One region of the Streptomyces sp. MUSC 14 genome, then DNA from elsewhere that is predicted to be linked to it. Evidence: predicted binding sites of a transcription regulator. Region 1 holds the regulator's gene; the other holds the start of a gene.
What was found. Region 1 encodes HspR, which represses chaperone genes until heat shock. Its sites were predicted from a motif close to TTGAGNNNNNNNNNCTCAA; they were not measured.
Positions count from the first base shown of each region.

Region 2: a site for HspR is predicted at 5,206-5,224, ahead of lon (endopeptidase La). Genes of this name have one in related genera too.

Region 1 is NZ_MLYN01000046.1:27,759-34,265, reverse strand. It holds gene grpE (nucleotide exchange factor GrpE) at 1-544, shown strand, start outside; gene dnaJ (molecular chaperone DnaJ) at 581-1,756, shown strand; gene BIV25_RS27880 (heat shock protein transcriptional repressor HspR) at 1,762-2,211, shown strand; gene BIV25_RS27875 (sugar ABC transporter substrate-binding protein) at 2,472-3,578, shown strand; gene BIV25_RS27870 (LuxR C-terminal-related transcriptional regulator) at 3,770-4,819, shown strand; gene BIV25_RS27865 (helix-turn-helix transcriptional regulator) at 4,848-5,858, opposite strand; gene BIV25_RS51330 (hypothetical protein) at 5,941-6,150, opposite strand; gene BIV25_RS27855 (hypothetical protein) at 6,222-6,507, shown strand, end outside.
Region 2 is NZ_MLYN01000060.1:112,299-118,805, reverse strand. It holds gene BIV25_RS34710 (multifunctional oxoglutarate decarboxylase/oxoglutarate dehydrogenase thiamine pyrophosphate-binding subunit/dihydrolipoyllysine-residue succinyltransferase subunit) at 1-1,130, opposite strand, end outside; gene BIV25_RS34705 (cell wall metabolism sensor histidine kinase WalK) at 1,434-2,558, opposite strand; gene BIV25_RS34700 (response regulator transcription factor) at 2,555-3,295, opposite strand; gene BIV25_RS34695 (spermidine synthase) at 3,421-4,098, opposite strand; gene BIV25_RS34690 (rhomboid-like protein) at 4,316-5,113, shown strand; gene lon (endopeptidase La) at 5,247-6,507, shown strand, end outside.

The DNA of each region.
Region 1 (6,507 bases):
GGGCCTGGTGGCCCAGCTGGACCAGGTACGCACGGCGCTCGGCGAGCGCACGGCGGACCTCCAGCGCCTCCAGGCCGAGTACCAGAACTACCGCCGCCGGGTCGAGCGGGACCGGATCACGGTGAAGGAGATCGCCGTCGCGAACCTCCTGACCGAGCTCCTGCCCGTACTCGACGACATCGGCCGCGCGCGGGAACACGGCGAACTGGTCGGCGGCTTCAAGTCGGTCGGCGAGTCGCTGGAGACCGTGGCGGCCAAGCTGGGCCTCCAGCAGTTCGGCAAGGAGGGCGAGCCCTTCGACCCGACGATCCACGAGGCCCTGATGCACTCCTACGCGCCGGACGTCACCGAGACGACCTGCGTGGCGATTCTCCAGCCCGGGTATCGCATCGGCGAGCGCACCATCCGCCCCGCGCGGGTGGCCGTCGCCGAGCCGCAGCCCGGTGCGCAGACCGTCAAGGCCGACGGAGCCGAGGACACGTCCGAGGCGAAGCAGGCCGGTGCCGGCGACGACAAGGAGAACGGTGGCCCGGAGGAGGGCTGACGTAATCACCGCAGACAGGAAGGAGGGACGTCGGGGATGAGCACCAAGGACTTCATCGAGAAGGACTTCTACAAGGTCCTCGGCGTCCCCAAGGACGCCACCGAGGCCGAGATCAAGAAGGCGTACCGGAAGCTCGCCCGCGAGTTCCACCCGGACGCCAACAAGGGCAACGCCAAGGCCGAGGAGCGCTTCAAGGAGATCTCCGAGGCGAACGACGTGCTCGGCGACCCCAAGAAGCGCAAGGAGTACGACGACGCGCGCGCCCTGTTCGGCAACGGCGGCTTCCGCCCCGGGCCGGGCGCCGGCGGCTCCTTCAACTTCGACCTGGGCGACCTCTTCGGGGGCGCGGGCAACACCACCACCCAGGGCGGAGGCTTCGGCGGCGGGCTCGGTGACGTCTTCGGGGGCCTGTTCAACCGCGGCGGCACCGGTGCGACCCGCACCCAGCCGCGCCGCGGCCAGGACATCGACACCGAGGTCACGCTCAGCTTCACGGAGGCCATCGAGGGCGCCACGGTGCCGCTGCGGATGTCCTCCCAGGCGCCCTGCAAGGCCTGTTCGGGCACCGGCGACAAGAACGGCACACCGCGCGTGTGCCCGACCTGCGTCGGCACCGGCCAGGTCGCGCGGGGCTCGGGCGGCGGCTTCTCGCTCACCGACCCCTGCCCCGACTGCAAGGGCCGCGGCCTGATCGCCGAGCACCCCTGTGCGGAGTGCAAGGGCAGCGGGCGGGCGAAGTCCTCGCGCACGATGCAGGTCCGCATCCCGGCGGGGGTCACCGACGGGCAGCGGATCCGGCTGCGCGGCAAGGGCGCGCCCGGCGAGCGGGGCGGACCGGCGGGCGACCTGTACGTGGTCGTGCACGTCGGCGAGCACCCGGTGTTCGGCCGTAAGGACGACAACCTCACGGTCACCGTGCCGGTCACGTTCGCCGAGGCCGCTCTCGGCGGCGAGGTCCGGGTGCCGACCCTCGGCGGCCCGGCCGTCACCCTGAAGCTGCCGCCCGGCACGCCCAACGGCCGGACGATGCGTGCCCGCGGCAAGGGCGCGGTCCGCAAGGACGGCACCCGCGGCGATCTGCTGGTCACCGTCGAGGTGCGTGTCCCGAAGGACGTGTCGGGGAAGGCTCGTGATGCGCTGGAGGCGTACCGCGAGGCGACCGCGGGCGAGGATCCGCGGGCAGAGCTGTTCGAGGCGGCGAAGGGAGACTGAGAGAGATGGACGGCCGTCGACGTAACCCGTATGAACTGACCGAGGAGACCCCGGTCTACGTCATCTCGGTGGCGGCCCAGCTCTCCGGACTCCACCCGCAGACGCTGCGCCAGTACGACCGCCTGGGCCTGGTCTCCCCGGACCGCACCGCGGGCCGGGGCCGGCGCTACTCGGCCCGCGACATCGAACTGCTGCGCACCGTCCAGCAGTTGTCGCAGGACGAGGGCATCAACCTGGCCGGAATCAAGCGCATCATCGAACTGGAGAACCAGGTCGCCGCGCTCCAGTCCCGCGTCGCGGAGCTGGAGGCGGCCCTGGACGGCGCGGCGGCCGCGATGCAACAGCGCGAGGCCGCCGTCCACGCCTCCTACCGCCGCGACCTGGTGCCGTACCAGGAGGTGCAGCAGACCAGCGCGCTGGTGGTGTGGCGGCCGAAGCGCCAGCAGCACGACTGAACTGGCCGAAACTGAGCGGAGCGTTCGCAGGGGCCGGGAGACGGGTGACGTCTCCCGGCCCCTTTCGCGTTCTTTGCCTCCTCGTGAACTCCCCTTGGGTGCAGAGTCCGTAAAGGGTGTTTGAAGAGGGTTGCGCTCCTCCTTCACAGGTGCAGCGGAGCGTGGTGTTGCGCACTCGTTAAGTAGTTCTTCTTGACGCCGGGTGTGCCCTCCGCGTTGTCTTTTCAGACACCTGCAACGCACCCGAAGTGAGCCCTCGCATGCGCCGTATCGCCATAACCGTGGCCGCATCCACGATGACCCTCTCGCTTGCCGGCTGCGGCATGCTGAACGCGACGGGGAGCGGGGCGAGCGCGAGCCCGAGCAAGGGCAACGACCTGACGGTGGGCCTGCTGCTGCCGGAGACGACGAACACCCGCTACGACAAGTTCGACTACCCCATCATCAAGTCCCAGGTCGCCGAGCTGACCGACAAGCAGGGCAAGGTCGAGTACGCCAACGCCGGCGCGGACGCGTCCCGGCAGGGCCAGCAGCTGCAGACGATGATCGACGACAAGGTCGACGTCATCCTGCTCGACGCCGTCGACGCGCACGCGATCGCTCCCGAGGTGAAGAAGGCCAAGGACGCGGGCATCCCCGTCATCGCGTACGACCGGCTCGCCGAGGGCCCGATCGACGCGTACGTCTCCTTCGACAACGAACTGGTCGGCGAGGTGCAGGGCCGCAGCCTGCTGGAGGCGCTGGGCTCGCACGCCGACACCTCCGAGAAGATCGTCATGATGAACGGCTCGCCCACCGACCCGAACGCCAAGCAGTTCAAGCAGGGCGCGCTCTCCGAGCTGACCGGCAAGGTGACGATCGCGGCGTCGTACGACACCACCGACTGGAAGCCGGAGAACGCCGAGGCCAACATGACCAAGGCGATCGGCCAGATCGGCAAGAGCAACATCGCCGGGGTCTACTCCGCCAACGACGACATGGCCGGCGGCGTCATCAAGGCCCTGGAGGCGGCCGGCGTCACCCAGCTGCCGCCGATCACCGGCCAGGACGCCTCGCTGGAGGGCGTGCAGCGGGTCGTGGCGGGCGAGCAGTACATGAGCGTCTACAAGTCCTACCCGGACGAGGCCCAGGCCGCGGCCCAGATGGCCGTCGCCAAGGTCCAGGGCAAGGACATCCAGTTCGACGCCCTCACCCAGGACAAGGCCGACAGCCCCACCACCAAGAACATCCCGGCCAGGCTGATCCAGCCGATCGCGCTGACCAAGAGCAACATCAAGTCCACGGTCGTCGCGGACGGTATCTACACGGTGGACGACATCTGCACGGTGAAGTTCAAGGCGGCGTGCACGGCGATCGGTCTGAAGTAGCGGGCACCGCCCCGTCCGTTCGTCCTCCGGACGTTCATCTTCCTGCACAGGCGAGAGCCGGAGCCCGGTCGATATCCGGGCATAACAGCCGTTCGTGGCAACCCCGTCGGGGTGAGCCGTGTTGCGGACCCGGTCGGCGCCGCGCATAGTTGCGCTGCGGAAGTGGCAGCACACCGGGGGTGAAATGGGCGATGGCCGGGCGCGGGGCGGAGGAGCATCCACACGGCGCCGACCGACTGTGCGCGGCCGGCGACCGGTTGTATTCCCGGGCTGTACGCCGCGGGCGGGTGCCCCGTGGTGACGTCGAGACGGTGCCCTGCCTGCTGGAGCTGGCCCTGCTGCACCCGGACCCCGACGACATGGACTGGCTGGTGCCGACCTCCCCGCAGGAGGTCATGACCCGGCTGCTGCGCGGGGTCTACGACGAGGTCAGCGCGAGCCAGCGCCGGATGGGCTCGGCGGTGGCCGCGTTCGAGTGGTACGCCGGGCTGGGCCGCCAGCTGCACGCCCTGACGGGCCCCGCCGAGGGCAGCGCGATCCGCGTCCTGGACGGACTCTCCCGGATCCAGGCCGCGATGGACGAGGCGACCGAGGCGTGCACGGCCGAGGTGCTCACCGTGCAGCCCGGCGGCATCCGCCGTGAGGCGGAACTGACGGAGGGCCTGCACCGAGCCCTGGCCCTGCGCGGCCGGGGCGTGCGCATGCGCGACCTCTACACCCACGTGGCCCGCCACGGCCAGGGCCTGCTCAACTACCTGGAGCTGATGGGCGACACGGTGGAGGCCCGCACCCTGGACGAGGTGATCGACCGGCTGATCCTCTTCGACCGCACGGTGGCCTTCATCCCCGCCAACACCGATCGCACGATGGCCCTGGAGCTGCGCCATCCCGCGCTGGTGGAATACCTGGTCACGGTCTTCGAACGGCTCTGGCGCCTCGCGATCCCCCTGACGGCCCCGCTCCCCGACACCGGCATCGAGGGCATCTCCCACCGCGAGCAGTCCATCGCGGCCCTGCTGGCGGAGGGGCACCAGGACGCGGTGATCGCCGAACGCCTCGGCATCAGCGTCCGCACCTGCCGCGCCCATATCGCCCGCCTCTCGGAGACGCTGGGCGCGGCCAGCCGTACCCAACTGGGCGTCCGTATCGCCCAGGTGGGCCTGGAGGTCCACCGGCCCGGCCCGCCGTCGGCTCCGGCGGCCTTCACCACTGACGGCCAGGAATCCCCGACGGTGCGCTGAGGCGGCCGGGCCGCGGTCTTTCCGGCCGTCACCGCTCCCGGTCGAGGATGCCGGACTGGGCGATGAGATAGCCGAGCTGGGCACGGCTGCCGCTGCCGAGGGCCTGCGCCAGCTTGGCGATGTGGGCGCGGCAGGTGCGGACGTTCATGCCCAGGCGGCGGGCGATGGCCTCGTCCACGTGGCCCTCCACGAGGAGCTTGGCGATGGAGTGCTGGATCTCGGTGATGCCGTCGGGTGCCGTCTCGTAGCGACCGCCCGCGCTCAGCGGGACCGCCCGGTCCCACATGAACTCGAACACCTTGATGAGGTAGCGGACCAGGCCCGGGTGGCGCAGTTCCAGGGCGACCTGCTGGTCGTCCCGGGTCGGGATGAAGGCGACCGTCTCGTCGCAGATGATCAGGCGTTCCACCAGCTCGTCGATGGAGCGGTACTCCACCTTGCCGTCGGAGAGCTCCGCCGCGTAGGCCAGCTTCTCCGGGCTGTAGCGGGCCGTGTGCTGGTACAGCGTCCGGATCCGCACGCCCCGCTCTATGAGCGGCCTGTCGCGCTCCAGCCCGCGCAGCACGCTGCGTTCGGAGACGCGGTCGCTCGGCTGGACGGTCAGCATCTCCGCGTGGCACTGGGCCGTGGCCAGGTTGAGCGCGGTGTTGATGCGGTCGCCGCCCTCCAGCACCGTGATCGAGCCGCCGCTCTGCGCCGACTGGCCGTTGATGGACATGAACGGCTCGAAGGCGGTGGCGATGTCGGTGGCCAGCTGGCGGCGCTCGGTGATCTCGCGTTCGAGGGGGTTGAGGCGCTGGGCGAGGGCGAGGGCCGGCGGCACCGGGCGCAGCCGGTCCGGATCGTCCGGATCGGGGTGCAGCAGGCCGAAGTCCATCAGGCAGGGCGCGGGTTCCGCTTCCGCGCGTGTGATCCGCCCCGCTCGCAGTGCGGCCGCATACAGGCGGCTGCCTTCTTCGCACAGCTCGTTCACGGGGTGGGGATGTGTCGCTTTTGAGTGATTCGTTGTCAAATCTCCACCCCCCAGGGTCCTGAACATGCAGGAACATGATGCACCGATTGTGTGGCCATGACGTGCCCGAATGAGCCATCGTCGTACGTGACGGGGGAAAAGGGGACCTTCAAGTGAGGACGAAGCCGATTATGCGTAACAGACTGCTTCGCTCGGTGCTTGTCGCCGCCTTCTCCGCCGTTGCAGCCCTCGGCGTGCTGAGTGGCTTCGCCGCCGCCGGAAAGAGCGAGGTTCGAGCGAACAGCACCTGGCCCGCGGTGGTCGCGAGCCCCGCGAACAGCACGTGGCCCGTGGCGGCCGCGAGCCCGGCGAACAGCACGTGGCCTGCGGTGGTCGCGAACTCCGCGACCGGCAGTACCGGTTCCGCGGCCGACGGAGCCGGGAGCTGACGTGACCACTCCACCCGACGACCGATCCTTTCGCCGCGAGATGGCCACGGCCTACCGCTCCGGCTGGCACTTCATCGACCTGGTCACCGCCATCCCCCACAGCGGCGACTCGTTGATGGTGACGGTGTTCGGAGAGCCGGTGGTCGTGACGCGGGACGAGGACGGGGATCTGCGGGCGTACCGATGCCTGCGCAAGCCGCGTGGCGCGCCCCAGCCGGTGCGCTGTGCCATCCGGTACGGAATGATCTTTGTGAATCTGGACCAGCGGGACCACCGGCTTGCCGAGC
Region 2 (6,507 bases), on a different contig from region 1:
TCGCCGGAGGCGGCGCCCTGGATCACCCGGTGGTCGTAGGTCGACGTGAGCGTCATGACCTTCGAGATGCCGAGCTTGTTCAGGGTGTCCTGGCTGGTGCCCTGGAACTCCGCCGGGTAGTCCATGGAGCCGACGCCCATGATCACGGACTGGCCGGGCATCAGGCGCGGGACGGAGTGGACGGTGCCGAGGCCGCCGGGGTTGGTCAGGGAGACCGTGACACCGGTGAAGTCGTCCATCGTCAGCTTGCCGTCGCGGGCGCGGCGGACGATGTCCTCGTAGGCCTGCCAGAACTCGAAGAAGTTCAGCGTCTCGGCCTTCTTGATGGCGGCCACGACGAGCTGGCGGTCGCCGTTGGGCTTCACCAGGTCGATGGCCAGGCCGAGGTTGACGTGCGCCGGCTTGACGAGGGTCGGCTTGCCGTCCTTCTCGCCGAACGCGTGGTTCATCGCCGGCATGGCCTTGATGGCCTGCACCATCGCGTAGCCGATCAGGTGCGTGAAGGAGATCTTCCCGCCCCGGGCGCGCTTGAGGTGGTTGTTGATGACGATGCGGTTGTCGAACAGCAGCTTCACCGGGACCGCGCGGACCGAGGTGGCCGTCGGCAGCTCCAGCGAGGCGTTCATGTTCTTGGCGACCGCGGCGGCCGGACCGCGCAGCGTGACCAGCTCGGGGCCCTCGGGCGCCGCGGCGGCCGGGGCCGGCTTGGCGGCGGCCGGCTTCGCGGCGGCGGGCGCCGGTGCGGGCTGCGCCGGCTTGGCCGGGGCCGGGGCGGCCTGCGCCACGGGAGCCGGCGCCGGGGCAGGGGCCGCGGCGGGCTTCGGGGCGGCGGGCGCCGGCGCGGCGGCGGCCTGGGGGGCCGGGGCCGCGGGCTGGGCCTGCGGGGCCGTGGAGGTGGTCCCTGCGGCCCCCGCGGCCGCAGTACCCGCCGCAGCCGGGGTGGCAGGTGCCCCCGGCTTGTAATCGGCGAAGAAGTCCCACCAGGCGCGGTCTACCGAATTCGGGTCCTGGAGGTACTGCTGATAGATCTCGTCGACGAGCCACTCGTTCGGACCGAACGCAGCTGCGGGGTTCTTCCCGGCTTGGTCGTCGGTGGAGACGCTCGGGTTACTGGGGGACTGTGGCGACACGGCGGCAACCGCCCTCTTCCGCTTCACAAGGTGATGGACAGCGGGAATAAAGGCTACGCCTCCCTGGCCGGGAAGGTCAGGTCGAGCAAGGTCATCGTCGCGTAAGTCACATCGGAAATCTTGTTTCAGGGCTTGATATGGCGGGAAACAAGCGTGGTTCCGCATGTGACAGGGTGCACAAACGCGGGCCCGGCGCGCCTTCCTGTGAAGGGTGGCGCGGGCCTGCCCCTGATCACACGTGTCCAGCTGCGCCGAAACGGCGGCGACCGTCGTGGATCTTGTGCTTCCGGTTCGGACTTTACGTCAACTTGGGACGGAAGTCAGTCCCGGGAGGGTGACGATGATCCGGCAGCCTCGCTCGGATTCGGCCACACCGATCCGGCCGCGGTGCAGATCCACCGCCCAGCGGGCGATCGCCAGCCCGAGCCCCGTGCCGCCGTCGCTGCCCGGGCCGTGCGGCCGGGTGACCGCGCCCCGGTTGAAGCGCTCGAACACCCGGTGCCATTCGGACCGGGGGATTCCGGGGCCCTCGTCCAGGACCTCCAGCTCCAGCGACTCCGGCTGCGGACCGCGCCGCGCCTTCACCGTCACGCGGCCGTGCGGCGGGCTGTGCTTGACCGCGTTGTCGATCAGGTTGGCGACGACCTGGTGGATGCGCTCGGGGTCCGCGTGCGCGGTCAGCTCCGGCGGCGAGACGTCCAGGTGGAGGTGGACGTCGGTGCGCGTGTGGCTGCCGGAGCCGGAGGCGATGCCCGCCCGCGCCGAGGCCACCATGTTGGCCTCCTTCAGCACGCCGGACAGGTACGGCCACACCTCGAAGCGGCGCATCTTCAGCGGGACGACGCCGTTGTCCAGCCGGGACAGGTCCAGCAGGGTCTCCACCAGCCGGCCCAGCCGCTCGGTCTGCTTCAGGGCCGTCCGCATGGTCTCCTGGTCGGCCTCGGTGACCCCGTCGACGATGTTCTCCAGCACCGCGCGCAGCCCGGCGATGGGCGTGCGCAGCTCGTGGGAGACGTTCGCGACCAGCTCCTTGCGCTGGCGGTCCTGGGCCTCCAGCTCGTCGGCCATGACGTTGATCGTCCCGGCCAGGTCGCCCAGCTCGTCCCGGCGGTTCTCGCGGACCCGGCGGGTGTAGTCGCCCTGCGAGATCGAACGGGCCACCGCGTTCATCTCGTCCAGCGGCGAGGTGAGCGAGTGCGCCACGAACTGCGTGATCAGCAGTGTGGCGATCATCGAGAAGACCGTGATGAAGCGCAGCTCGGTCTTGGTGTGCACCGCGATCATCGACAGACCGGTGGTGATCAGCACCGAGATGACGACCAGCGCGCCGAGCTTGGTCTTCACCGAGAACGGGCGTACGCCGCCCCAGGGGTCCTCGCCGAGGCTCCCGGGGCTCCTCCGTGCGGCCTGGCGCCCGCCGTCGCTCATGGCGTCGGTGTCTCCAGGGCGTAGCCCACGCCGTGCACCGTACGGATCCGCTCGGCGCCGATCTTCCGGCGCAGCGCCTTGATGTGGCTGTCGACCGTGCGGGTCCCGGAGGCGTCCGCCCAGTCCCACACCTCGGCCAGCAGCTGCTCCCGGGAGAGCACCGCGCGCGGGGTGTTCGCCAGGCACACCAGCAGGTCGAACTCGGTCGGCGTCAGGTGGACGTCCTCGGACTTCACCCGCACCCGGCGCTGCGCGTGGTCGATCTCCAGCTCGCCGAGGCGCAGGATGCCGGAGCGGGGCGTGGTGGCCGCGAGGGCCGCCCGCTCCACCCGGCGCAGCAGCACGTGCACGCGTGCCGCCAGCTCGCGCATCGAGAACGGCTTGGTCATGTAGTCGTCCGCGCCGACGCCGAGACCGACGAGCATGTCCGTCTCGTCGTCCCGCGCGGTCAGCATCAGTACCGGCACCGGCCGCTGCGCCTGGACCCGCCGGCAGACCTCGAGACCGTCGAAGCCCGGCAGCATGATGTCGAGGATCAGCAGGTCGGGCTGCCAGGCCTCGGCCGTGTCGACCGCGGCCGGACCGTCCGCCGCCGTCTGCACGAGAAATCCCTCGGCGCGCAGCCGGGCCGCGATGGCGTCGACGATCGTGGGGTCGTCCTCGACGACCAGCACCCGGCGCTGAGCGCCCGGGGTGCTCGTCGCCGCGCCGCTCTGGGAGGTGTGTGTCTGCTCCATCGCCCGCCCCTGCTTGTTGCTTTCCGGAATCAGTGGGGTGATCCCATGTCTGCGTTCGACGCTTGGTTGATCCGTTGAATGATCCGCGTCAGGGCAGCACATTACGGGGATCCGCCGGGCCGCCGCTATCCAGGGCGGACCGCGAGATGCACGGCGTCCGGAACGCCCCGGGCAACCGGCACCTCTTCGGTACGCACCTGCCGGAATCCGGCATTCCGCAAGCTTCCTTCAAATTCCGGAGAGGGTGCGGCCGACCACACGGCGAGCACCCCGCCGGGGTTCAACACCCGTGCGCAGGAAGCGAGTCCGGCGGGAGAGTACAGGCTGTCGTTGCCCTCCGTGACGGTCCAGCCGGGCCCGTTGTCGATGTCCAGGCACAGGGCGTCGAACGTGTCCGATGTCTCACGGACGTAAGGAACGAGATCGTCCTGGACGACGTCGGTGCGCGGGTCGGCGAGCGCGGCGGCGGACAGCCGCCCGAGCGGCCCGTCCCGGTGCCAGTCGACGACGGCCGGTTCGCGCTCCACCACGGTGATCCGTCCCCAGCGCCCGTCCGCGGCGGCGTGTGCGAGCGAGAATCCGACGCCGAGCCCGCCGATCAGCAGCGCCGGCCCCGGCCGCCCGTCCAGCGCGTCGTACGCCGCGTCGACCAGCAGCCGCTCCGAGCGGCCGTCGGAGGTGTCCATCAGAAAACACCCGTTGGCGATGATCTGGAGCAGTGTGCCGTGTCTGCGCAGCACCACCTCGCCGTACGGGCCGTCACGCCGGTCGAGGACCACGGGAGTGTCGCACGCGGCAGTCATGCTCCCATCCTGCTTGAACGTGTCCTGTCGTTCACGGGAATTGCGGATGGCGGTGGCACGGCCCCGGTGCGGTGTACCCGTCCGAGGGGCGTACGCCGGAGTGCGGACGCGAGCGGAATGTAGGAGGTTGCTGAGAATCGGCTCCTGCGTGGCGTCGGTCATAGACATGCGCCCCGTCGAGCCTCAATGGTGGGCGCGACGGAAGGAGTGCCTCATCGTGGAACGGACCGCGACGGGCCCTGCGGCGGCCGCGTCCCCGCCCCCGGCGGGCACGCCCCTGTCCGACGGCGCCGCCGTCGTGCCGGCCGCCGCGTTCGAGGGCCTCCTGGACGGCATGCCCCGCCAGCGCGGCACCGCGCCGGCCGCCCCCGTACCCGTCCAGGCGCCGCGTCCGGTTCCGGCCGCCCGGCTGTGGCGGCTGCTGCCCACCCCGGGCGCCACGCCCTTCACCTTCGGCTACGCGGCCCTCCTCGCCGTCACCTCCGCCTTCGCGGCCGTCGCCGACCCCGGCCTGGTGAACGCCCTCTACCGGGGCTCCAGCACGGACGTGGCCCACCTGGTGCAGTCGCCCGCGGTGGTGCTCGTGACGAGCGCGCTGTGGATCGCGGGCGGGATCCTCTCGCCGTACAGCGCGGCCTTCGTGCTGGTGCTCACCGCGCTGGAGCGGCGTATAGGGGGAGGGCGCGCGGCCTGTGTCTTCCTGGCCGGGCACGTCCTCGCCACGCTCGCCACCGAGGTCCCGGTGGGCCTCGCCGTCCTGGCGGGCCATCTCCCGGCCACCTCCCTGCACCGCCTCGACTACGGCATCAGCTTCGGTGTGGCCGCCAGCATCGGTTCCCTGGCCGGACTGCTCCGCCCCTGGTTCCGCTGGCCCTTGCTCACCGTGGTCGCCGGTCTGCTGCTGAGCGACCTGGCCGAGTTCGTGGACCCGATGACGGACTGGGGCCACCTGATCGCGTTGACGATAGGCGTCATGAGCTGGCCCCTCGTGCGCCGCTGGGCCCGCTCCGCCTGACCTCTCACTGCTTTCACCTGCATGGATCTCTACGTCACCCCCTGATCGCTCACAGCGAACAGATGCGGGGAACACCAGCCCCTGCCCAGAGGTTGAGTCGGCATAGCTCAAGTTGACTGCTGAAGGGGAGATCATGGCTACTGAGTCCACGGCGTTCACGCTCGTACTGCCCGTGCTGCCGCTCGACGACGAGGTCGTGCTGCCCGGCATGGTGGTCCCGCTGGATCTGAGCGACGCCGAGGTGCGGGCCGCGGTGGAGGCCGCACAGGCCGCCGCCCGGTCGGCGCCCGGAAAGCCCCAGGTGCTGCTGGTGCCACGCATCGACGGCACGTACGCCAGGACCGGTGTGCTCGGTACGGTCGAGCAGGTCGGCCGGCTGGCCGACGGCGACCCGGGGGCTCTGATCCGCGGCCGCAGCCGGGTGCGGATCGGCGCGGGCACCACGGGGCCTGGCGCGGCCCTGTGGGTCGAGGGCGCCCGGATCGAGGAGAGCGTGCCCGAGCCGCTGCCGGGCCAGGTCGCCGACCTCGTCAAGGAGTACAAGGCGCTGGCCACCAACTGGCTGAAGAAGCGCGGCGCCTGGCAGGTCGTCGACCGCGTCCAGGCGATCGAGGACGTCGCCGCGCTCGCCGACAACTCCGGCTACTCACCGTTCCTCACCACCGAACAGAAGGTCGAACTGCTGGAGACCGCCGACCCGGTGGTCCGGCTCAGGCTCGCCGCGCAGCAGCTCCGCGACCACCTCGCCGAGCAGGACGTGGCCGAGACCATCGCCAAGGACGTCCAGGAAGGCGTCGACAAGCAGCAGCGCGAGTTCCTGCTGCGCCGTCAGCTGGAAGCCGTCCGCAAGGAACTGCGCGAGCTGAACGGCGAGAGCTCCAAGGACTCGGCCGAGGAGTCCGACGACTACCGCGCCCGCGTCGAGGCCGCCGACCTGCCCGAGAAGGTACGCGAGGCCGCGCTCAAGGAGGTCGACAAGCTGGAGCGGTCCAGCGACCAGTCCCCGGAGGGCTCATGGATCCGCACCTGGCTGGACACGGTCCTGGAGCTGCCGTGGAACGAGAGGACGGAGGACGCGTACGACATCCAGGGCGCAAAGGCGGTCCTGGACGCCGAGCACGCGGGCCTGGAGGACGTGAAGGCGCGCATCACCGAGTACCTGGCCGTGCGCAAGCGGCGCGGTGAGCGCGGTCTCGGCGTCATCGGCGGGCGGCGCGGCGGTGCCGTACTGGCCCTCGTCGGCCCGCCCGGCGTCGGCAAGACCTCGCTCGGCGAGTCCGTCGCCCACGCGATGGGGCGGAAGTTCGTCCGCGTCGCGCTCGGCGGCGTCCGCGACGAGGCCGAGATCCGCGGCCACCGGCGCACGTACGTCGGCGCGCTGCCCGGCCGGATCG